DNA from 4 places in the Solibacillus sp. FSL K6-4121 genome. Region 3 is predicted to be linked to each of the others. Evidence: riboswitches for the same ligand, from Rfam matches in the RefSeq annotation. Region 3 holds a riboswitch; each other region holds the start of a gene.
The links. A riboswitch is a leader RNA that binds a small molecule or an ion and turns the genes downstream of it on or off. The one in region 3 is predicted to bind cobalamin.
Positions count from the first base shown of each region.

Region 1: another riboswitch for cobalamin. It lies ahead of MHH95_RS10455 (hypothetical protein); the one in region 3 lies ahead of MHH95_RS09630 (hypothetical protein).
Region 2: another riboswitch for cobalamin. It lies ahead of MHH95_RS11830 (cobyric acid synthase); the one in region 3 lies ahead of MHH95_RS09630 (hypothetical protein).
Region 4: another riboswitch for cobalamin. It lies ahead of MHH95_RS06935 (ABC transporter substrate-binding protein); the one in region 3 lies ahead of MHH95_RS09630 (hypothetical protein).

Region 1 covers NZ_JBBOCS010000002.1:194,283-200,586, forward strand. Annotated here, with positions in the region: gene MHH95_RS10435 (sensor domain-containing diguanylate cyclase) at 1-738, shown strand, start outside; one part of gene MHH95_RS10440 (IS3 family transposase) at 1,024-1,663, shown strand; one part of gene MHH95_RS10440 (IS3 family transposase) at 1,663-2,597, shown strand; gene MHH95_RS10445 (hypothetical protein) at 2,699-2,935, opposite strand; gene glsA (glutaminase A) at 3,258-4,178, shown strand; gene MHH95_RS10455 (hypothetical protein) at 4,262-4,618, opposite strand; cobalamin riboswitch at 4,814-4,997, opposite strand; gene metE (5-methyltetrahydropteroyltriglutamate--homocysteine S-methyltransferase) at 5,383-6,304, opposite strand, start outside.
Region 2 covers NZ_JBBOCS010000002.1:472,111-478,414, reverse strand. Annotated here, with positions in the region: gene MHH95_RS11840 (pyridoxal phosphate-dependent aminotransferase) at 44-1,111, opposite strand; gene cbiB (adenosylcobinamide-phosphate synthase CbiB) at 1,086-2,042, opposite strand; gene MHH95_RS11830 (cobyric acid synthase) at 2,083-3,576, opposite strand; cobalamin riboswitch at 3,735-3,921, opposite strand; gene MHH95_RS11825 (S16 family serine protease) at 4,047-4,253, opposite strand; gene MHH95_RS11820 (YusW family protein) at 4,405-4,917, shown strand; gene MHH95_RS11815 (translation initiation factor 2) at 5,031-5,303, opposite strand; gene MHH95_RS11810 (S16 family serine protease) at 5,549-6,304, opposite strand, start outside.
Region 3 covers NZ_JBBOCS010000002.1:41,342-47,645, reverse strand. Annotated here, with positions in the region: gene cobS (adenosylcobinamide-GDP ribazoletransferase) at 1-179, opposite strand, end outside; gene MHH95_RS09640 (bifunctional adenosylcobinamide kinase/adenosylcobinamide-phosphate guanylyltransferase) at 183-725, opposite strand; gene MHH95_RS09635 (ABC transporter substrate-binding protein) at 789-1,742, opposite strand; gene MHH95_RS09630 (hypothetical protein) at 1,729-2,289, opposite strand; cobalamin riboswitch at 2,449-2,630, opposite strand; gene MHH95_RS09625 (Fur family transcriptional regulator) at 2,683-3,093, opposite strand; gene MHH95_RS09620 (metal ABC transporter permease) at 3,090-3,956, opposite strand; gene MHH95_RS09615 (metal ABC transporter ATP-binding protein) at 3,973-4,719, opposite strand; gene MHH95_RS09610 (isopropylmalate synthase) at 4,830-5,063, shown strand; gene MHH95_RS09605 (leucine-rich repeat protein) at 5,188-6,304, opposite strand, start outside.
Region 4 covers NZ_JBBOCS010000001.1:1,356,727-1,363,030, reverse strand. Annotated here, with positions in the region: gene MHH95_RS06950 (cob(I)yrinic acid a,c-diamide adenosyltransferase) at 1-383, opposite strand, end outside; gene MHH95_RS06945 (adenosylcobinamide amidohydrolase) at 414-1,880, opposite strand; gene MHH95_RS06940 (FecCD family ABC transporter permease) at 1,880-2,887, opposite strand; gene MHH95_RS06935 (ABC transporter substrate-binding protein) at 2,871-3,827, opposite strand; cobalamin riboswitch at 3,968-4,159, opposite strand; gene MHH95_RS06930 (acyl-CoA dehydrogenase family protein) at 4,262-5,431, opposite strand; gene argS (arginine--tRNA ligase) at 5,716-6,304, opposite strand, start outside.

The DNA.
Region 1 (6,304 bases), 150 kb from region 3:
ACTATTCCATGCTTAGTTAATGCAAAAGAGATTCAGTTGGATGATGCAGCTTTAGTATCTATCGTTTTTATGCCAATGAAAAAAAGGATTGACCATGAGCGTGAAGTTCGTCAAGCTAAATTAATGCTGGAAGAGGCTTATAAGGAAAAAACAATCGCTTATGAGCATCTTCATCGAATTAATAAGGAAATTGAAAATAAACAAGATCAATTACTTAGTATGAATGAGGAACTTACGAAAATTTCCAATACGGATAATTTAACGGGGATTGCGAATCGACGCTTTTTCCAACAGCAGCTTACAGGGTATGTGGAGAAATATCGCCAAAATGGTGTGCCGTTCTCTCTACTTGTAATGGATATTGACCATTTTAAGCAAGTCAATGATACTCATGGCCATGCAATTGGAGATCTAGTATTGGCTCAATTGGGGTTGATTTTAAATACTGTGGCACGAGAAAATGATACAGCTGCAAGATATGGCGGGGAAGAGTTTGTATTATTATTAGGTGAAACTGCTGAAGAAGAAGCATTTCAACTTGCCCAAAATCTAAATAAAAGGCTGGAGCAAACGATTTGGCCGACAATAGGAAGGCTGACGGTAAGTATAGGGTGTGCTACTTTTCAAGAAGACGATACCGAAATATCTATCTTTGAACATGCAGATAAGGCACTTTATGAAGCCAAGCGTAAAGGGCGTAATTGTACTATGCAATATGAAACGTGGAAGGATTTATAAAGACTGTGATTTATGGGTAACGGGTTCAGTTTATAGAGAGAAAAAGATAATGTAAATGACACTCTAATTAGCATTAATATACAGGATTTTATTCATTAACACCATTTGTGCAGCTTTACTCAAAATTCTCCGAACCTGTTGCTATAACTGACATTTAACAAAAGTGCATATAACACCGTATAAACAATTCCCCAACGAAAAGGCACAATCGCTTCTAAATGATATGCTCCCCATTAGGTAGACAGATTAAAAAATAAAATCTGTTTGTCGAATGGGGGGCATTTTTTGTCTAATAAAACATTTTCAATAGATACTAAGATTTTGGCTCTTAAATATTTAGATGAAGGTCGTTACTCGGTAAGAGAAATTTGTCGCATATTCAATGTGAATGTAAGGAACTTATATGAATGGCGAGCTAAATATCAATTTGGAGGCACAAGCGCATTACTTCGTCCTGCGAAAAATAAAATTTACCCTCAAGAGTTGAAAAGAAACGCCATTGAAGATTACTTAACAGGTAAGTATTCAAAGCACGAGATTATGACCAAATATGGAATCAGTGGTCAAAATGTATTCAACAGGTGGTTAAAAAAATATAATAGTCATAGTGATTTAAAAGACTCGAATAAAAGGGTGAGCCAAACTATGACTAAGGGAAGAAACACTACTCTAGAAGAACGAATTGAAATTGCGAAAACTTGTATAAAGAATCAAAAGGATTATAAAACAACGGCAACTCAATATAATGTGACTTACCAACAAGTTTACCAGTGGGTACGGAAGTTTGAAGTTGGTGGCGAAGAATCTCTTGAAGATCGCCGTGGGCGAATGAAATCAGCGGATGAACGTACACCAGAAGATAAATTACGGTTAAAAATCCAACAAATAGAACGTGAAAATGAAAGATTACGTGCTGAAAATTTACTTTTAAAAAAGTTAGAGGAAATCGAAAGGAGGCTTCGTTAAGTAAAATTCGTACGCAGAGTCATTATTTAGCTATTCAAGAATTAGCAGAAAAAGAAAAATTTCCGATTCTATTACTTTGTAAATTAGCTAACGTATCACGAGCAGCTTATTATAAATGGTTAAACCGCCAGCCAACATCGCAAGAATTGGAAAACAGACAGTTAGTAGCATCCATTAATCATTTATATAAACAAGTAAATGGTATTTACGGCTATCGTAGAATCACTATGACAATCAATCGTCAGCGCGAAAAAGAAGGCTTAAATAAAGTAAATAAAAAACGTATTTATCGACTGATGCAGATTTCCGATTTACAGGCAGTTATTCGATGTCGTCCAAAAAAGTACCGTAAGGTAACACCAGATTACACAGCTGAGAACGTATTAGCACGCGAATTTACGGCCAAAAAGCCAAATCAAAAATGGTGTACAGACGTAAATGAATTCCAGTATGGAAATGGTAAAAAGGCTTATTTAAGTGCGATTATTGATCTATATGACAAGTCTATTGTCAGTTACAAATTAGGACATTTAAATAATAATGATTTAGTTTTCAAGACCGTTAAACCAGCTATACGCCAGTTAAATCAAAAGGAATTTCCTATCCTACATAGTGATCGAGGATATCAATATACATCAAAAGAATTCAAGCGAATCATAGAGAAAGCAAATCTGACACACAGTATGTCGAGAGTCGGCCGCTGTATTGATAATGGACCGATAGAAGCGTTTTGGGGGACTCTAAAAGTAGAGAAGTATTATTTACATAAGTTTGAGACGTACGAAGAGTTAAAACATGCGATTGATACATATATAAAATTCTATAACAACGAACGATATCAAGAAACATTAAACGGCTTGAGTCCTAAAGAGTTCAGGTCTCAAGCCGCTTAAAGCATTTTTATTATTTCCACTGTCTACTTGACAGGGAGCAGTTCATAAATCAACGTTTGTGCCTTCTGGATGTGTTCCTATGCTTTTATTTGGAAAGATTATCACTCGTTTTTTTTAGATAATTTACTCCATAATTTCTTTATACTTAACAAGATAACAGAAAATATACTTGTTTTTAATAAAAAAATAAAAGCTGTTATCAAAATGATTGGCAACATATCTTTAAATGAGAACTTTTCTAATTCGGAGAAATCAAAGTCCTTTAAAGAAAAAAACAACATAATTAATGCAGCGATTAATACGAGCCATTTTTTTTGAAGTGGATTTGTATTATTCAAGTAAAATAATCCCCCTAGTTAATTTATATTATATAGTTTTTTACTAAGTCACTTTATTATATCAATATAATGACCGGAGAATAGATAGATAATATTAACTATATTCTAACTTTCTTAATGACCTTATTCCATAACCTCTCATATTTCCCCAATTTATTGAATCAACCCTTGCTTGGATCAACTCTTAAAGAGCCTGTTTTCGGCCAACTTCATTTGTAGAAATTATACAATATAACAACCGACAAATTGGGAAAGAATAATTAATTGAAAAGGATAGTTTATGTATAGAGAGGTGAGCAGCTAGTTTTCACGATTAGCTTCAATGAAAAAATTACAGGGTATTTATGAGTATGCTGCACAGATGACGGCTAAAGGGAAGGTTGCGACATATATCCCGGCTCTAGCTACGGCCGATCCGAATGCTTTTGCTGTTAGTTTAGTATCAATGGAAGATAAGATCGTTTTTTGGGAATGTACTCAACTTTTTACACTTCAAAGTGTAGTAAAGGTATTTAGTTTTATGGTGGCAATGAACCACCACGGGATCAAGGAAATTATGCGTTATGTTGATGTGGAACCTACAGGGGATTCCTTTGATTCTATCGTCCGTTTAGAAAGTCACAATAAGAAGCCTTTTAACCCGATGATTAATGCAGGGGCAATTACAGTAGCCTCTTTATTACCCGGGGAAACGATGTATGAAAAAGTGAAATCAGTAACTTTATTTTTAGAGAAAATAATCGGGAAGAAAGTACACATCGACAACGAAGTATATTTATCAGAATATCATGCAGCTGATTACAACCGGGCGATTGCCTATATTTTGCAGGCAAATGGCTTTTTAAAATCAGACGTAGAGGAAGCATTGCAAGTATATTTACAGCTCTGCTCAATCTCAGTTAATGTAGCAGATTTAGCGAAAATGGCTCTTTATTTTGCGACCAATGGTAAAAATAGTGCCGCTACTTGTAGTAAAGAAGTGATTCATATTGCTAAAGCATTAATGTTCACATGCGGGATGTACAATGCATCTGGGAAGTTCGCGGCATTCATTGGGTTACCAGCAAAAAGTGGTGTGTCCGGAGCGATAATTGCAGTTGTGAAAAATGGGGCAATTGAGCACTTACAAGGTCCAATTGGAATAGGGATATATGGTCCTGCAATCGATCAAGTTGGCAATAGCGTTGCTGGCATTGCCTTTTTAACACAGTTATCAAAGGAATACGACCTGTTTTGTTTATAAAGAAAAGGAACAGTCTTACATAATGAATGAGAGACTGTTCCTTATTGTTTGCAAAGGCTTCAATTATTTTTTAAAATGATTTTTCATTTGATAACAGTATTCAAAGGCTGACCAATTAATTCGTATTTTACATGTAAATAGGCATAATTAATCTCTTTATATTGTTGTGGAGATTGATTAATTAGTTGCTCAGCATATTTTTTTATACTTTCTGTAGCTTCATGCAGATTATTGAATAAAATAAATTCTTTTAGTTTGTTAATATAAAATTCGGTTGTCTTTTGAAAACAGGCAGCTGAAATTTCCTTGTAATCATTAGGTGATTGCGCTAACAATTGTTGTGTAGTGTTTTTAATGGTATTTGCGTCTGCCTCTATTTGATATATTGACATTACTTCATTCATCAATTGCTTATATTGAAGTACTTTGTTCAATTGCATATTATATTCCTCCTATAGTCCAAAAAAATAGCAACATAGTAATTTGAAGTTGTCGCTAAATGGTCGCTTCATAAAGAGACAAGGAATACAAGAGAAGTTTTCTTTTTCGCAATGAAAACCTTTGTATAATTGTCGCACTATGAGCATGAAGAATATTCACTTTCATACTCTAAACCTCCTATCCGCGTAGGTTAATGGTTTGTACTTGAAAAGGCAGGTCTCCTGGCTTATCATCAACGCTCCTCACACCTTCCCATTTTCGGCAATAGTGGTTATATTGTGAGTGGCTCCGAATCACAGTTGCGGGACAGCGACGGATTCACACCGTTCTTCCCTTTTAATTAAATGTTAAATTTAAACCTTTTCCAGTAAAATTTAGTTATTCTTAGATAGCTATTTGTAAACAATAAGGGGAGAGTAATACAAATAGCTATCCTACAATGACTAAATATAAATTTTTCATTTACCTGAATTTAAGTTAGTGAAAATAAGAGGAAGTTTTCCGCTTATATTTTGAAAGACCTCAGTTTTAGATGTAAATAAAGGGAGGTTTTCCGGTTATATATAAAAAAAGCCACTTGTTTTCCTGTTGTGAAATGCAATAAGCGGAATTCCGCCTCTTATTTTGGCTGATTTTTAGATTAATTTCCAAATAAGCGGAATTTCTCCGTTTATTGATCCCATAGCTTATCGTCTGACCTACTTTTAACAACAGTAAACCACTAATACTTAAGCGTTTAGTGATTTACTGTATTTTTGTGAAATCAGACAGATAATACTTGAGTGCGTAGTAGCTTAGCGGCTTCTACCATATTTATTAATGAAGCAATCGTCTCGGACTCATGGCGTGTTTTTAAGCCACAGTCAGGGTTAATCCAAAATTGATCTTTTGGGATAACAGCGAGACTTTCTTCTAATATAGAACTAATCTCTGAGATGCTTGGAACACGGGGACTATGAATATCATAAACGCCTAAACCGATGCCAAGTTCATATGGATGTACTTTTAAAGAATCAATTAGCTCTCCATGGCTTCTGGAAGTTTCCAATGAAATAACATCTGCATCCAGAGCGCGGATAGGAGCTATAAAATCATTGAATTCGCAATAGCACATATGGGTATGAATCTGTGTATCTACCGCCACTTTTGATGTTGCCAGCTTAAACGAATCTACCGCCCATTGTAAATATTCATCCCAATTTTCCTTGCGTAAAGGTAGTCCTTCCCGAAGTGCCGGTTCATCAATTTGGATAATTTTAATTCCTGCATCTTCTAGTGCCTTAACTTCCTGCTGAATTGCCAAACCAAGCTGGTAGGCGACTTCTTTTCTTGGAATATCATCACGAACAAATGACCAGTTTAAAATAGTTATAGGTCCAGTGAGCATGCCTTTTACATATTTTGATGTAAGCTTCTGTGCCTCAACGACCTCTTTAACAGTCATTGGATGTGTCCATTCAACATCGCCGTATATGATTGGTGGTTTAACACAACGTGAACCGTATGAAACAACCCAAGCATTTTTCGTGAAGGCAAATCCAGTTAAATGTTCTCCAAAGTATTCCACCATATCTGTCCGTTCAAATTCACCATGTACTAGTACATCCAATCCGATTTCTTCTTGAATTTGAATCCAGCGTGCAGTTTCTTCCTTTACAAAGGCTGCGTATTGAGCGTTAGTTATT
Region 2 (6,304 bases), 430 kb from region 3:
CCGCCCTTCTTTATTCCATACAGTTTCACCATGACGGTAGTAGTTAATGATTATTGACATAATACGTTATTTCATCCTTGCATTTACTCCAGATTTCTTCACTTTTGACAGCGATTCGAAACCATGCGCCGTCCAAGCCGACATAGTTTTTTGTATGGCGTAAAACGATACCTCGCTCTAATAAATATTTAAAAAATTCATCTGGATTATATTGTTTCGGTAATTGGAACAGTAAAAAATTCGCTGCACTGTTTGATACTTTACAACCCATCAATTTTAATTCCATCACCATCTGACTTCGTAATTTGCTGTTCTTTTCACGAGATTTCATTACAAAATCCTTGTCCTGTAAACAGAGACAGCCGATTTCATTTGCGATTGCACTAACATTCCAGTGCGGCAAGTAATGACGGAGTTCTTCTGCCTGTTGCCCGATGATATAACCGAGACGAATTCCTGCCAGCGCATACATTTTCGTCATGGATCGTACAACAAATAAATTAGGATAACTGTTCACTAATGGAATGACGCTCTCCGATTCATCGGTCCAGTCCATAAACGCTTCATCGACAACAAAATTACAATGAGGGTACTTTTTAACCAACTGTTCAATCCAATTTTTTTTCATTAATATGCCTGTTGGATTATTCGGATTACAAATATAGCAGGCATGGACATTTTTCAGCTGTTTCTCCAACTTTACTTCATTAAATCGATACGCTTCAATATCCTCAGCTAAAATAGAATGAATGACACAACCCTGCTGTTTTAATGTTCTGGCATACTCCGAAAAGGAAGGCTGTAATAAAGCTACTTCTTGTCCTTTAAAAAGTTGAGCCAAAGCCATTAAGCCTTCTGCTGCACCGTTTGTAATGACAACGTGTTGTGCTGCCACTTCGTGTACATCTGCCACTTGCGAGCGAAACGGTTCCGCTTGTTCATGCGGATACCCCGCTATTTTATCTATCAAAATCGCCCACTGTTGCTCTACTAGCTTCGGATACCCGAGATGATTGACATTTTCGCTAACATCGATGACTTTGTCTGGCATATGTAAGTTCATCGCTTTATATAACGCTGCTGCATTAGCCCCATGTGCAGGCAATTCCATACAATATTCCTCCTGTTATCACAACACACCAAGTACAAACATACATGTGCTGGATCGATTTTTTTATATGTTTTTTCTGCATCGTATTGTCCGGTTCACCCATATAAGCACGAAATGATTCCATCCCATCATAACGATTAAACCCGCCTAAACGGATTCCTAACTGAACGGCTGTAGCGGCCTCCAAATATCCGCTATTCGGGCTTGGATGTTTTTTAGCTTCTTTTAGCCAGTTTTTATAGCGTTGTTTGAGTGGTTGTGCCGTATCACATTTTGTAAATATTATAAGGAACCACCCGGAAATTCTGCTAGGCACATAATTCGCAACATCATCCAATGTTGCTGCAGCAAATCCGAAATCTGCATACCGTTCATTTTTATAGCCGATCATCGAGTCCAACGTATTAATAGCTTTATAGCACCATGCACCGGTTGCCCCGAAACATAGCGCATACATAAGCGGAGCCGTCACGCCGTCACTCGTATTTTCCGAGACGGTTTCAATGACACCTCTTACAATTTCAGTTTCATCCAAATGATTCGTATCACGGCCCACAATCCAACTTAAATATTTCCTTGCTTCGGATAAATCATTCGCTTCCAAAGAATCGTAAACGAGCATCGCCGCTTCTTTTAATGATTTCTGGGCTAGTGCTAAACTAATCAAAAAGATTTCGACTACTAGCCAAATAAGAAGATGTACTTTCAGTGCAAGAATGACAATAAAAAAAACAGAGCCCGTTGTAATACTTACCGTGAGAAAAACTGTTAGATAGCCATTGATCCGTCTTCTATTGTCACTCCCGCTATTCCATTTCCTCTCAAAAAACGAAATCACGTTGCCAATATAAATGACAGGATGCGTCCACTTTTTTGGATCCCCTACAATGCAATCGATGAGCACTGCGATTACACAAATAATAAAATACATCGTGTCCATTCCCCTTTTTTATAAATATCTACCTATCCATTCACTTCGTTTCAATCTTACTTTCCGAAATAAACGAATAAATCCTCTCCATATTTAAGTGAGAACGAACATGGTGATCCAGCATTTCATACGCTTGTTCGCGGCGTTCAAAATCGGATAAAACATCACCTAAAATAGGCTCCATCCCTTTTTGCCTACGGATTGTATTAAAATAATCGCGAGTGAACGGACGGTTTTGGAAAATCCCGTGAACATATGTACCAAATACTTGCTCCGTAAAGACACCATCTGTCCGGCCGTCATAAAATTGAATGAAAGGCTTCAACGGTTTTGTTGCTACACTGCGCCCTAAATGAATTTCATACCCTTCAATCTCATGACCTGTACAGCTCCTTCCGGAAACTTGCACTGTTTGCTTACTATTAATAAATGTTGTTTCAATCGGCAGCAAACCTAAAGTTAAATATGTGCCTCCCGTGCTTTCAACCGCCTGCTCATCACGGATAATTTCACCTAGCATCTGGTAACCCCCACAAATACCGATAATGCGGACATTTTGATGCGCTAACTGTAAAATCCCTTGCATTAACCCGGTTTGCTGAAGCCATAAAAAATCTTCCACCGTATTTTTCGTCCCCGGTAAAATCACGACATCCGGATTTTTCAAATCATTAAGTGCCGTAACAAAGCGCACACCTACATCCGGCTCTTCAATAAGCGGATCTATGTCGGTAAAATTCGAAATGTGCGGAAACCGGATAACTGCGACGTCAATCGCAAATTCATGGTGCTGCGGTTTTTTAAAACGCAGGCTGGATAAAGCGAGCGAATCTTCTGCTTCAATTTGAACATCAAAGTATGGAATTACGCCAAGCACAGGAATACCTGTATAATCCTCCAGCCACTCGATCCCATCATTAAGCAATTCTTTCATACCTCGAAACTTATTAATAACAATTCCTTTGACACGGGACCTTTCCGTATCATCTAATAACATTAACGTCCCGACAATTGAAGCAAATACACCACCCCGGTCAATATCGGCAACTAAAATTACAGCAGCATCAGTTTCATGGGCCATCCGCATATTGGCAATATCCCGGTTCTTTAAGTTAATTTCCGCCGGACTTCCCGCACCTTCCAAAACAAGAACATCATAGCTCTCCGACAAACTGGCAAGTGATGAACGAACTTCAGGCATCACTGCTTCAACAATATTTTCACGATAACTAAGCGCATCTATATTGGCATAATGTTTACCGTGGAGAATCACTTCCGATACCATTTCCCCTTTAGGCTTAAGTAAAATCGGGTTCATATCCGTTGTTGCGTCAATTTTTGCGGCTTCTGCCTGAACCCCCTGTGCACGCCCGATTTCTCCACCGTCTTTTGTAATATACGAATTAAGTGCCATATTTTGTGATTTAAATGGAGCCACACGATAACCGTCATTTGCAAAAATGCGGCAAAGTGCTGTACATAGTACACTTTTCCCCACATCGGATGCTGTACCTTGAATCATAATTGCCTGCACTTAAATTTCCTCCTTACTGTAAATATCTCCAAATAAAATTAAAAATGCCTGTACCTCTTATCGAAAAAGAGGTACAGGCATGTGAAATTAATTATAGGATAGTGTTTAAATACACAAAAACAATGACTAGTTTCGCCTATACTTTTCCCTCCGAAAAGTAAGTATCGTTTGAATAAGCAGGTTTCCTGGCTTAAGCTTCCTTTTACTTTCACATCTTCCCATCATTCCGACAGTGATTTGTTGTGAGTTCATCAGCTATTACAGTAGCGGGGGCTGCATTAGTCTTTCACTAATTTCCCTTTTACCTTACAAAAATCTGTAAGCACTTAATCAATTGCAAATTATTAAATTATTATAAAAATAACACAGTCTGTTTAAAAATGATAGGACTATTCCCGATACCGGTTAGTCGTTATTGAGCCTCATTATTTCCTTTACAGCATTTTCTATAGAAGCCACCGTAATAATGTTTATATTAAGCTGCTCATCTTTTTTACTTCCTTCTCCTCTTTTTCATTTTCCACAGGTAAGAAAATATGCGAAAAACAGCTTTTTTCAGCAATGAGAATTTTAGCTTTCATTGAGCCAATTTCCTTCACATTTCCTTCACCGTCAATCGCACCTGTTACGTCAATCGGTACGTTATTATTAAAGCTGGCGTTTTCGCTAAGACCAATTAATATAGCGGCAAGTCCTGCTCTGTCACCTTCAATAAGGGAAATTCTAATTTCAGTAGAAATGGATAGCTTATTTTAATTTGGGAATACTTTTATTAAAAATTAGAGGCTTAAATTAAGTTATCAAGCCACTTTTAAAGGAGAGTATAAAATGAAATTATTTAAATTATTACTTACAATGCCATTATTGTTGGGGTTATTGTACGCATGTAACAACGATGATACAAAGACAAATAAGGATGTTACAGGAAATAATAGTACTGTTGATGAAACAGCGAATAACAAAAATACCACTAATAACTCGGAAAATGAAAATGAACGTACTGGAATTAAGGTCGCAGATGTAAATTATGCTTTTACTGAATTTGATTTAGACGTAGAATATGCGAATCGCAATTCATATGATGTTGAATATGAGAACGATGGAAACAATATTTATGCAGAAATAGATGATGAAATTAAAGGTATCGAGTATAAAGGTGATCAAGCGTACGAAAATTTTGTCGATGCGTTAAAACAGTTAACATTTGACGAAACTACAAGTGATGACGATGTTCGTAAAGAAGTACTAAAAGCATTTGCTCTCGATGAAAACTATAAGTCCTTTGAGCTTGAAGTAAAATTCAAAAACGGGGAAATAAAACATTATCATCATAATAAATAATAGTGGGTAAAGAGAGGTTAAATCCTCTCTAAAACTTCTACCATAATGCACAAAAAATCGATTAGCATGATGCTTTTCGATTTTTTTTGTGAACTAAAACTATTTTCTTCTTCTTAACTTAACATCTTTTTAATTTTTTTTAGTTCCTTTATTAAATAATCAATTTGCTTTTGTGTAGAATCCATCTGTTTTGATTGATCATATTGAGGTTGTGTACTTTGATTGTTCGATTTTTCCAATTCTTGTAGAGCAAGGCCTGCAGCCAATGCTGCTAAACCATCTCCTAGCGTAGTAATGGTTGCTGCAATAAATGCAAGTCTAGCAATTTGAATATCTGTGGAATCAGAGGGTTGATTGGATTTATTTCCATTATTATTAATCGGCATATCCTCCCTATATTAACGGTTGTAAAGTCACTTTAATTACAATATATGCATAGGATAAACGAAATTCACTAAATAAAAGATTCTTATTCAATTTGCCGCTCTATATGTATGAACAAGTCGTTCAAAATCCATTCCTTCACCTCACTTGACTATATAACGATTGTACATGCACTTTGGCTTTAAATTTATCCATTTATTTAAAATATAAGAACGCTATGGAAAAATCACCATAGCGCTCTAAAGACTTACGTATTTAGCTTCTCTATTTCTATTACAGCACGATCAACCGTTGCCACTTCAATAATTTCGATGTTAAGTTGGTGTATGTCCTTTACTTCTCTCGCCTCTTTTGCATTTTCCTCTGGTATGAAAATATGCGAAAAGCCGCTTTTTTCGGCAATCAGAGTTTTAGCTTTCATCGAGCCAATCTCCTTTACATTCCCTTCTCCGTCAATCGCACCGGTTACGGCAATCGGTACGTTATTGGTGAAGCTGCCTTTTTCTGCGAGTCCGCTTAATACAGTGGCAAGACCTGCACTGTCACCATTAAAATCTTCTCTATTTAAAAAGTCCTTAATTGCTGAAGAAGTTTCCGGCAGATAAGCCATAACATTTTCCTTCATTATTTCAAAATGCCTTTCCGCTGGACGTATATAACTTAATAACTCTTCATTTTTCGAATTATACCTGATTTTATTCGTGACAATTTCCGCATCCAATACTTCTTGATCATTTGATAATTCTAGCGTCTTTATTAAGTAATCCAAATCATCAATATATGCCGCTTCGAAGATATCCACTGACAGTATATGTATACCTGAATCTTCTACAATTTCAAAAGGCTCGTTATAGGAAGTAACAAAATATGTATGCTTTTCATAAAACATCAGTCGATATTCAAACAAAAAAATTAAAGATAGTGCCAAAAAACACCCTGCGAAAATCTGTTTATGTCTATTGTCATGCCTATAAAGATAAAACCCTGACAGTGTAATGATCAA
Region 3 (6,304 bases):
GAGATGACAAAAATGCCGCCACTAATGATTGAACCGATGAGTAAACCAACAATCGGTAAAAAGGCGTACATCCATGTAACGGACTTTGCATTCATATCAAGCTGCTTCTTAATTGGGATTGCCGAGAAGAATTGCCATGCTAATAAAAATCCTGTAAAGCTATTTTTCAACTTGCCCACTCCTTATTTCCATTGCTGTACAAGCTGATATTGTACTTCATATGCTTCATCACTATGTTGGACAATCCACTGATGAAGTTCTCCCAACAGTTTACGATATAAATTTACCTCATCATAATGTGAAGGCAATTCGTCTAACACTTCATTTGATACAACTATTATTGTAGCACCTTGCTGATGCCAAGCTAGCAATTGCTTTTGCAGCGATTCAATACAATTATTGATATATTCGCTATTTTTGCCTTCTGCTTCATAGTTGAAAAGTACATTTGAAAGCCAGGTTGTCACACATTCAAAAAGCACGACTGCCTCTTTTGAAAGCTGTTGAATTGTTAAAGGAATCTGTACTTGCATTTCCACCGTGTCCCAGTTAGCGTTTTGGTTTTGACGGTCACGCTGATGGCGGACAATCCGTTTTTTCATTTCATCATCAAATGATACTCCCGTAGCGACATAGTAAAGCAACTTATTTTCGCCTAACTGCCTCGCATAGTTCTCTGCAAAAGCACTTTTCCCGCTGCGTACACCACCTGTTATAAAAATCAATCGTATGCCTCCTTTCCAGTTCAAAAAAACATGCCAACTAAGGCATGTTCTTCTATTCTATAACTATTTAAACAGCTCTGGGTATACTGATTGTGCCATAATTTCAACGGCTTCACCAATACGCGGTCCAGGACGTGACATGATATCTCCGTCCACTAAGTAAACTGCCTGCTCCTTGACTGCTTGTATTTTATTCCAGCCTGTACGTCCTAAAATTTCTTCAACCGCATTTTCCATATAAGTCGCAGGTGAAATAATAATTTCAGGATTGCGAGTAATAACATCCTCTTCTGTCACACTAATCCAACTCGTCTGATCAGCATAGATATTTTCGATATTCGCATAATCCATTATTTCTTGCTGGAAAGTACTGTTGCCGGTTGTCCAAAGATCCGGAGCTGGGGACACTTCATAATACACTTTTTTCTTCGTATCGATTGTTGCTGTTTTTTCTTGTACTGTCTTAATTTGTGCTTTAATATCGGCTACAACTTCTTCACCTTTCTCTTCGATACCCATTACTTCTGACAACTGAATAATATCTGAGTAAACATCATCGAATGTCGTGGCAGAAGCAATAACAAATACTTTCAGACCCGCATCTTCCAGTTGAGCAATTTGTGCTTCCTCCCCAATTGTATATGCCACAACTACATCCGGATCTAACTCCAGAATTCGCTCTGCATTGATGACCGTAGAAGTCGAAACTCGTTCAATTTTTTGTGCTGCTTCCGGATATGTATCAAAGTCTGTTGCACCGATTATTTGCTCACCAACACCCAGTTCAAACAAAATTTCTGTATTGCTTGGCTGTAGTGAAATAATCGTTTCCGGGACTTCATCAAATGTTACCTCAACACCACGGTCATCGACAACTGTATAAGGAGCGCCATCATTTTTGGTTGTAGCTTGCTCCTCATTTTTAACGTCCTTATCTGTTTTTCCCTCATCAGATCCACATGCTGCTAGTAATAACGTTGCTGCTAAAGCAACGACCCATTTGTTATTCAGTTTCATTTGTTGTAACCCCTTTTTTCTTTTTTGTCGGATAGGATTTTGAGATAAATGGAATTTCCTCTTGCTGATGCTGTTGATTCATATAGACTGCCATGACAAAAAATACATTGGCAAGCAGCCCGAGAAAATCAAACAGAATTTCATCCACTTCTCTTTCTTCGCTTACTTTATGTAATGCTCTGTAAGACTTTTTCGCCTCGCTGCGGCAAATATGAAGTCTTGCGGCACTTTCGATTCCTTGTGGCAGGACAAACTGCTGAATCGTTTCCCCAACTTCACTTACATAAAAATCGTATCGATCGCTTAACCATTTTAAATCTTCTGATGTAATGGCTAATTTACCGCGGACCGAACCATTGGCATGGTAGGCTAATGGTTGAATCTTCTTTAAATCTTCAAGCACAATCTGACCTAATACATCATCAACTAATGTTGGAAATACTACGCCGATTCGCGTTGTTAAAGAATCGGTCCGAATCTCGTAGTCCACACAGCTTGATTTTTCCCGCATAAACGGATAGCAGGAATAACGAATATCCTTTTTCATAAAGTTCTCCTCACTTCAAGTAGTACCTCCTCGCAATTATTGAGTGAACGAAAAAAAGCCACCCATAAGAAAATGGATGGCTTCAAAAATCAATAAAAGGGTGCAAAACGCTCATTCGATCAATGATTGCCGTACATTCTCTTTAATTCCGAAGAGGGATGTTACGATAAGAAAAAGATTGGTCTCCTGGCTCTGCGTTTCACTTTACTCACAAGTACCTTCCCGCTATATTAGCAGTGGTATTACACTTATTTTCATCAACGCTTACAGTTACGGATATAGCTTCGGATTTACACCGAATTCCCATTTATGCATCATGCATCTTTTTCCTGCAAATCTATTCAATTTGTCTTTATCACTTTAGCATATAAAAAATTTTATGCAAACTAAATTTTATAAACATTCAGGACATTTGCCGTAAATCTCAAATTTATGCGCTTCTACAGCATACCCCGGCAACTTTTCACCAAGCATTTCCATTGGACAGACGGACAGCTCTTTTACTTTACCGCAATCACGGCAAATAAAATGATGATGATGGTGGTCTGACTCACAATGCATGCGGAAGTTGCGCTCACCGTTTAATTCCGTTTCTTCCAAAATATCAAGCTCAACAAAAGTTGCTAAGTTGCGATAGATTGTATCGAAGCTCATCCCAGGGAAATCCTTTTTCAATACTGACAGCAAATCACGGGCAGTCAAATATTTATCCGTAGCTGCAAACATATCCAAAATCAATTCTCGTTTATCGGTCTTTTTATAGCCGTTTTCCTTTAATATTTCCCACGCGCGCGTTGCATTCACAGTACTTCTTCCCCTTTCGATTTAATCGATACTTTTAGCACAACTTTTTTAATAAATATAACTAACAATAAAATAATGATCGATGTGACAACAATTGTTCCACCAGGTGCTAAGTTTAAGTAAAATGCAGAAATCAATCCAATAATTACTGCCAGTTCTCCAAATACAATGGCCAAAATAATGGCTTCTTTAAATCCACGGGCCAACCGCATTGCAGCAGCTACCGGTAATGTCATTAGGCTTGAGACAAGTAGAATTCCTACGATACGCATACTTGCGGCAATGACTAATGCGACGACAACCATAAACAACAGATGAATCCACTTTGCAGGTAAGCCACTCGCTTTAGCATATTCTTCGTCAAACGATAAAACAAAGAGCTCTTTAAAAAACAGCACTAAAAATAATACGACAACGACTGCAATCGCCATCACTACATACAAATCCTGGCGCGATACAGCGGAAACTGAGCCGAATAAATAACTCATCAGATCTGTATTAAAGCCACTTGCCAATGAAATTAAAATCGCGCTAATTCCGATACCACCTGACATAATAATCGGAATTGCAAGTTCTTCATAATGTTTATACAGTCGACGTAAACGCTCAATCAATATCGAGCCACTTACAGATGCCACAATACCTAGATAAATAGGGTTTAGCAATGCTAGCCCTGCAAATGACTGACTTAAGTAAAGACTTCCGGCAATACCGGCAAGTGTTACATGCGATAATGCATCTGCTATTAATGACAATCGACGAACAACGATGAATACACCAAGAAGTGGTGCAATCACGCCAATAATCAATCCCGAGAAAAAGGCATTTTGTAAAAATTCATAGTTTAATATTGCTTCTATCATAATGGCGGTCTACTCCTTAATGAATCTTTCGAACAGAGTGACCATTCCAGCTAGCGATCTGTTCTTCCGAAATTGTATCAAAATCATTTTTATATCCGTGGAAATGGATCGATTGATTTAGGCATGCTACATGACTGACACGATCCGAAACTGTATCAACATCATGCGTAACTAAAATCATCGTCATATTGTGATGCTTATTCAAGTGTGCAAGCATATCATAGAATGCCTGCACATTTTCGCGGTCAATTCCTACTGTAGGTTCATCTAAAATAAGGAGCTTAGGGTCTGACACTAAAGCACGTGCGATAAAGACGCGCTGCTGTTGGCCACCGGAAAGCTGCCCAATATTACGCTTCAAATATTTTTCCATACCGACATCCTTTAAAGCACCTTTTACTAAAATGTCTGCATCTTTTGGATAGCGTTTAAATAATCCAACTTTTTGAACCAAACCGCTTTTAACAACTTCTTCAACGGTTGCAGGGAAACCGGAATTAAAGGCATTGGACTTTTGCGACACATAGCCAATCCATTCGCGGTGTTTAAAATGGTTCGCTTGTTCGCCAAATAATTTAATTTCTCCAGACATTGGCTTCAATAAACCTAAAATTAATTTTAAAAGTGTCGATTTTCCAGAGCCATTTTGCCCCATTAACGCCAAAAAGTCGCCCTCATGAACACGTAAAGAAATATTTTTCAATGCTTGTGTGTATTCATATTGAAATGAAACATCCTTCAATTCAATTAGTATTTTTTTCATATCATTCGCTTCTTTCTAATTCAAAATCATTACGATTTACATCATGTTAGTATAATAGACTTTTTGGTTCATGTAAAGGAAATAAACTTGAAAGGATGATGACTATCCAAATGTTACAATGGTTTGAAAATCTTAAGAGAATGAATGACCGCCAGCTGCAGAATTTTGCAAAACAGCAAGGGCTTGATTTGACGATTGAAGAAGTACAGAAGCTGCAGAAAGTCTTGAAGCATGCAAATATTAGCTGGGCAATTACCGGGATTCCAAAAGAAGTTCAAAAGAAAATCCACAAAGTGCTTGGGGATAAACGTTATAAAAAATTAATGAAATTAGTCGGTTTGTAATTTAGAGGAATTTATAATCAATTTTCTATTGCCGCTTTTGCTATTGCAAGGCGGCGTTGATTATTTTATTTTTTAAAGCAAAAATCAGCCGTAATACGACTGATTTCTTTTTATATCTAATTGTTTATTTTTCCATTACTTTCAAAGCCTTATCTAGCATCCCAACAAATTGACCGCGTGTAACAGCGCCGTTCGGATTAAATTGGCCGTTACTTCCCCCCACAATATTAAGATCTGCAAGTGCAGCAATATAGTCATACGCCCAGTAGGTACGTGGAACGTCAGGGAATGTTTTTTGCCCACCTGGCGTAAAGTTTGATGCAAGCACCAAAATTTTTGCCATTTGACCGCGTGTCAGTGTATCATTTGGTCGAAATAAACCATCTGCACCGTGAATAACCCCCGCCTGTTGCAGCTTGGAAATGGCCGCATAGTTTGGATGATTCGCAGTTACATCTTTAAAATCCACTGGTGCTGATTTTGATTTTAATTCATACACCTTCTCTAAAATACTTGCCACATGCTTACGTTGCATCGGGTCATTTGGGCGGAATGTACCGTCGGGATATCCGGAAATAATTCCTTTTGCTACAAAATCGGCAATTGTATCCTTCGCCCAGTAATTTTCTGTATCTGAAAATGAACGACTTGATTGAGCAGGCTGATCCGTTGCTGGTTGTTCGATTTTTGGATCGTCTTTTTCTTTTTCGTCATTAACCGGTGCCTCAGCTTCACCTTCATAAACAACCCGCTCTTGTCCCTTCCAAGTCACATATAACGTCGTAGGTTTAGTAATGACCGTATCCCAATTCGACCAAATTTCTGTAAAATTCTTATCCGTATATAATTGATCTACTTTTTCCATCACTTTATAGTAATCAGTTCGGTAATTTCTACTTGTCGCCGTATACGACAAAATTTTCGTAGCAGATCCTTGTAGTACGATAGCCTGTAGCGGATTATCAATCACTACGTTGAAGGGCAGGTTCTTCACTTCACCCGGTACCTTTAAGACAGTTAGCTTATTGTTCGCAAATGTACCATCACCAATTGTATGGAGAGAAGTTGGCAGTGTTGCTTCTTCTAGCCGATTATACATAAAAGCAAAATCCCCGATTGATTTGACAGTAGAAGGCAAAATTAATTTTCGAAGCTCATTATGAGCAAAAGCCTCAGCTCCAATTGAATTCAACTGTTTCGGTAATTTCAGGTTTGAAATCTGATTGCCTCTGAATACACCT
Region 4 (6,304 bases), on a different contig from region 3:
GCTATCGTGCGAGCAATATGCAATGTGGCAGCAGCAGGTGCGCCTCCTGGTAATATGAAACGTTTTAATGGAGGTGCTTCTTCAGATAATAGGTCAATCCGATTCTCTAGAACTGCAATAGGTTCCTCTGCTAATTTATAGTGACGTTCCTTCATTACATTGGCCAAATCGCCGCCGCCATCGAACAATTCATGCTGGATAGCTGTTAAATCTTCAATAATATCCTGAAATTTACTTGAATCGAGTTCCGACACTGCTTTGCCGATAAATGAATTTAATTCATCAATTGTTCCGTATGCCTCTACACGTAGATGATCTTTATCAACACGGCCCCCAATAATGCTTGTCTTCCCTTTATCGCCTGTCTTTGTGTATAATTTCATCAAATTTCATCCTTTCGATTTAGCGTTGCATTAAAGAATTGTATGCTCTTTATACTTTTTTATTGCGGACACGGTAACTTCGAAAACGGCTCTACCGATTAATTTTCCGACTTCAGTAATTGGTCCTGCATACGGCATTTCTTCGCCTTGCTGGGTCGCGGCGATTAATAAGCTGTCCGTTGCGGTACTAGTTGCCGTTGTATTTGTTAAAGGGTCTTTAATTTGTTGGTCTGCCAATGCTTTTGTTTTCGCTTCTGTTGCCGTAATCATAGCTTGAATAAATGCTTCATCCGTTAGTTTACCATTAATAAAAACCCACGTATTAATAGTCCCGATATGCGGCTTATCTTCGCGTAAATAAGCTTTTGTGACATCTACACCATTTCCTACCCCTGCTGTTACCATAACACTAATTTCAACATTATCTTTTGAAAAATGCTGAATGGAAGCACACTTCGTTTTCACAGCTGTTAACATAACGACCGTATTTGTTGGTGAAAAGTGATTGTGTTGTAAAAATTGCTCTGTTTCTTCTTTTACATTGTATATATCATATTCCGGAGCAATCGCCCGGTTTAAAAATGTATCATACCAGCCTATTCCCGCATTATGTACTGCCGAAGAAATAACTTTTAATGGGGATGGAGAAATATACTTAACATACTCATCTGTTATTTTGAAATTATTTTTATTTATAGTCGATTGTTTTTGTTCTAATTCATTTGTTGGCATCATTGTTATTTGTGGCTTTGGTAGTTCAGGATGTGGATACGTCACCACACGCGCCTGGTAGACATCGGCAATTTGATCTTGCATGATGACTTCATGTGGCTCACCAAAAGCTCGTATTTCCCCATTTTCAATTAAAAGCAGTTCATCACAATATAGCGACGCCAAATTAATATCATGAAAAATTGATACAACCGTTAATCCATTAAGTTCGACTTGCATTCGAATCATATCTAAAATTTGCTTCTGGTGAGCAATGTCCAAATGATTTGTCGGCTCATCCAAAAGAAGCAGCTCCGAATCCTGAGCTAGTGCCTGTGCAATAAATACACGCTGTTGCTCACCACCTGAAAGAAACTCCAGATGTCGATTTCTATAATGCGAAACCCCGGTGCTTTCCATTGCACGATTTACAAGGTTTTCATCTTCCTCTGACCATGTGGAAAAAAAGCCCCTTTGATGTGGATATCTGCCCAGTGAAACAGCGTCATATACACTGTTCGTAAATACACTGGCGTTTAATTGAGGAAGAACAGCCATCTTTTTTGCCAATTGTTTATTATCGTAGCTATTAATCGGGCGATCTTCAATCAGGATTTCCCCCCGTGTAGGTTTTAAAACGCCACTGATCATTTTTAATAATGTCGATTTTCCACTACCGTTTGGACCAAGAATCCCGAGGATTTTACCTTTTTCCACGTGAAACGTCATATTTTTCACAATCTGTTTTCCGTCATAACCACCTGACAATTCGTTCACTTTTAACACTATGCAACAACCTTTCTACGTTGCTTAAAGAAAATATAGGCAAATACCGGTGCACCAATAAACGAAGTAATTACGCCAATTGGGAGTTCTACAGGTGAGATGATGGTCCGTGATACTAAGTCGCAAATGACGAGTAGACTCGCACCGTTTAAAAAGGATAATGTCAGTAAATGTCGATGATCGGCTCCAACTAATAGACGAATCATGTGCGGTACAACTAAACCGACAAAACCAATCGTACCGGATGCTGCTACAGCAGACCCTGTTAAAATGGAGCCACCTGCTAAAATCATATATTTACTGCGCTTCACATTTACCCCTAAGTATTGAGCACGTTCCTCTCCGTATATCATTGCATTCAGTTCACGGCGATTGAACCATATAATACTCGTACCGATAATCATGAATGGTAAAATCATATTTACATATGACCAGCCGCGCATCGATACACTCCCAAGCAGCCAACCAATAATCGCTCTAAGCTCTTCCCCCGTTAAAGCAACCATTAATGAGATACATGAACCTAAAAACGAGCTAAATATAATTCCTGTTAAAATTAACGTTTCCATTTTCATTGAACGATCCACAAGTCGGGCAAATGATAATACAATGACCATTGTACATGCGGCACCTGCCATGCTGAATACTGGTAATGTAAATGCCCCAAGAAACGGAATCGAGATACCTAAAAAAATTGTCATAACGGCTCCGACTGATGCACCTGATGAAATCCCTAACGTATAAGGATCGGCCAAAGGGTTTTTTAATAGCCCCTGGAAAGCCGCCCCTGCAATCGCCAGTGATGCACCAACGATTGCGGCTAAAATTACCCGTGGCATTCGAATTTTCCACAGTATACTGTAAGCTATCGGATCTGTCGTTTTATCCCATAATGTCGAAAGGGGGATATTAACCGTTCCAAATGATACTCCGATCCACAAGCTACAAAGAAGCAATGCAATGGAAGTAACATAAGCATATATATATTTTCTATTCTTTAAATACATCTGGATAAATTGCCTCACCTAGTGATTCAATACCTTCTACAATACGTGGACCTTGGCGACTCGTCGTATCCCCATCTACGACATGAACATTGCCATTTTTAATTGCATCCATTTCGTTATAGGCAGAGTTATTTACGATGCTTTCATAGTCGTTTTCATATGTTACGATCACTTCGTCCGGATTACTGTCAACAAATTGCTCAGAGCTATACATCGGCCACCCAAGCTCTTGTACTGCATTTTCTACATTTAATACTTCTAGCATTTCATTAATAAATGTCTCCTGTCCCGCTGCATATAAGTCCGGCTCTGTGCCCACTACGATAAACACAGATTTCTCTTCTAAATCAGCCACTTTAACTTCAATGTCTTGAATTCCTTTTTGTATGGATGCAATCATCTCTGTTGCCTCAGCGGTTTTCCCTGTTAATTGCCCAATTTGTTCAATAGTCGTATATGTTTCTTCAAATGTTGTAGTATTTTTCACTACAAATACAGGAATGCCAACTGATTCAAGTTGCGCAATACCTTCTTCGTTAAAGCTATAAAGACCTGATTCATGAGCTACTACTAGATCTGGCTGCAATGCAATCAATTGTTCCAAGTTAAATTCCATCCCACCAACTTTTTCTTTTGTCTGAACTTCTTCCGGGTAATTATCATTGTCAGATACCCCAATAATTTGTTCATTTAAGCCTAAGCCAAATAATATTTCTGTATTGGATGGAATAAGGGAAATAATGCGTTCAGGAGCTTTTTCCACTGTCACTTCTTTGTTTAAAGCATCCGTTACCGTTATAGGGAACTGTGCTTGTTCCTCAACAGTTTCTATCGATTGTTGAGCTGTATCTTTTTCTACTGCTGTTTCTTCAACCCCACACCCTGCAAGGAGCATAATGGAGATAATTCCTGTTGAAGAAAGTCGTTGCCAAGTTTTCATATGTAATTAATTCCTCCTAAAATTGTTCTAACCTGTAATTTTAAACAAAAATAAAAAGCCTCCTACAAACTAGGAAGCTTTATGAAAGCAAATAAATTCAAATAAAAAATTCATTTACCACATCCTATCCGCGTAGGCATTAATCGGGCATTATAAAGGCAGGTCTCCTGGCTTATGCATTAACGTTTATGAGCTGCCTTCCCGAAAATTTCAGTGGCATATAGCTCAAAACTAGCAATTACAGTGGCGGGACCGCATCGGATTTGAACCGATTTCCCTTTTACTTCTTACTTTAATTAGATATAGTAAGAACCTTTATAGTACATATTTAATTAATAATATTATTATAGCGGATATTTCATTAATTGTATGCAAAATTACCAAAGTTTCAGATAATTTGTTTATAATTCAGTTTCTGCGTATTAAATAACAGTTCATTCTTTTGTTTTTAAATTGTTTTCAATTGCTGTCTCTGCTAAACGCTTAATTGTAATGTCATCCATTGGTGGATTGTGTAAGCCTGCACGTACATCACGGTAATAGCGTTGAAGTGGGTTGGAACGTTGAAGGCTCTTTGCGCCAACTAAACGCATCGCTTTATCAACGACTTCAATCGCTGTATTTGTCACAACATGTTTAGCAATATTGATTTCGTTAACTAAGGTCGCCTTCTTCGTCGGGTCATTATACAGTCTTGCTACTCCATAAATAGTAAAACGAGCTTTTGTTAATGCTAAATCCATTTCTCCGATGAGCGTTTGAACATTCGGCAATTGTGCAATGGTCCCTTGAATACTATTTGGTGAATGGCTATTCGCAAAATCAACCGCATAATCACGTGCTGCCTGTGCAATCCCTAAATAAGTCGCTGGGATAAGCAGTAACCAGCCGTTCAACTTAAAGCCTGTTGTATAGTTTGGGATTTCCACTAAGTTCGTCTGATCAATACGTACATTGACGAGCACTAAATCATCGCTTCCCGTACCGCGCATTGATGCCACATCCCACGTGTTTTCGACCGATACTCCTTCAGCTGTTTTCGGAACAAGGAAAAACCCTAACTGATCCTCATCTTCAATCCATGCAGATACTAAAAAATAATCGAGATCCGGTGCACCGCTCGTATAGTTTTTACGCCCGTTAATTATATAATGTTCGCCATCACGTTTTGCGGAAGTCGCCGGACGCCCACCACGCACTGGACTTCCCATCGCAAACTCACTTACTGCACGATTTACTGTCGCACCATTTGCAATTTCTCCACCAAACCAATCAAGCTTTTGAGGATTCCAGTAACGGTTTTCAAAAATCTCGCCTACATTTTGAATTGTCCACGAAGCTGCCAACCCCGTACTTCCGCAATAGCTTGCCAACGTTTCATGTAGTAAAAGCGCATCATATACGGTGAAGCCATCTCCTCCGTATTCCTTTGGCAACGTTATTTTTGTATAGCCAATTTCGCGTAGCTTTTGGAAATTTTCAAATGGAAATGTCGCTTGCTCATCTGTTTGTTGAGCCAATTGTTTTATACTCTCTGAAATTGTTTCGAGCTTTTCCAACCATTGTCGCTGCTCGTCCGTTTCAATAAATAATTCCTTGCTCATGAAAAGCACCACCCTCGTCTGTTGTCTTACGTAGTTATTTCATCAAATTAATAGTACGTTTCAGAAATTTACAAGTCAATAGATATCCCTAGTTTCTTTGTAGGGATTTATTCACTTAATAAATAAGGGGGTAATTTCCAATTTAAAGTGGAACGGTGGCGGGAGAAAGGAGAACCTTTACAACAAAAGGTAGAAAGGCTCAGTTAAAAAGTAGAAACATCGCATTTCGAAAAAAAACACCCTATTTTCCGTTAATAGAAAATAGAGTGTCGTGAAATTTTGGATTACATTTTCTCAGGTGCACTTACGCCGATTAATTTCAACGCATTTGCCAATGTTGTTTTTACTGCTGTAATTAACGCTAAACGAGCTTGAGTTAGCTCTTTATTGTCTTGATTTAATACTTTTTCTGCATTGTAGAAGCTGTGGAATGCTGCTGATAAGTCTTGGATATAGTTTGCGATACGGTGCGGTGTGCGGTGTTTCGCTGCATCTGCCACGATTTGCGGGAATGCACCAACCTTTTTCAGAACATCTTCTTCTTTTTCTGCTACTAGTAAGTTTAGGTTTTCCAATGATGCCTCAAAACCTTGCTCGCTTGCTGCACGTAAAATAGATGAAATACGTGCATGCGCATACTGTGCATAATACACTGGGTTTTCATTTGATTGTGATACTGCTAAATCTAGGTCGAAGTCCATGTGTGAATCCCCTGCAGTTTTTACAAAGAAATAACGTACTGCATCAAGACCTACTTCTTCCACTAACTCACGCATTGTAACAGCATTACCTGTACGTTTACTCATTTTAAATTTCTCACCGTTTTTGTAAAGCTGAACCATTTGAATTACTTCCACTTCCAATGTTTCACGC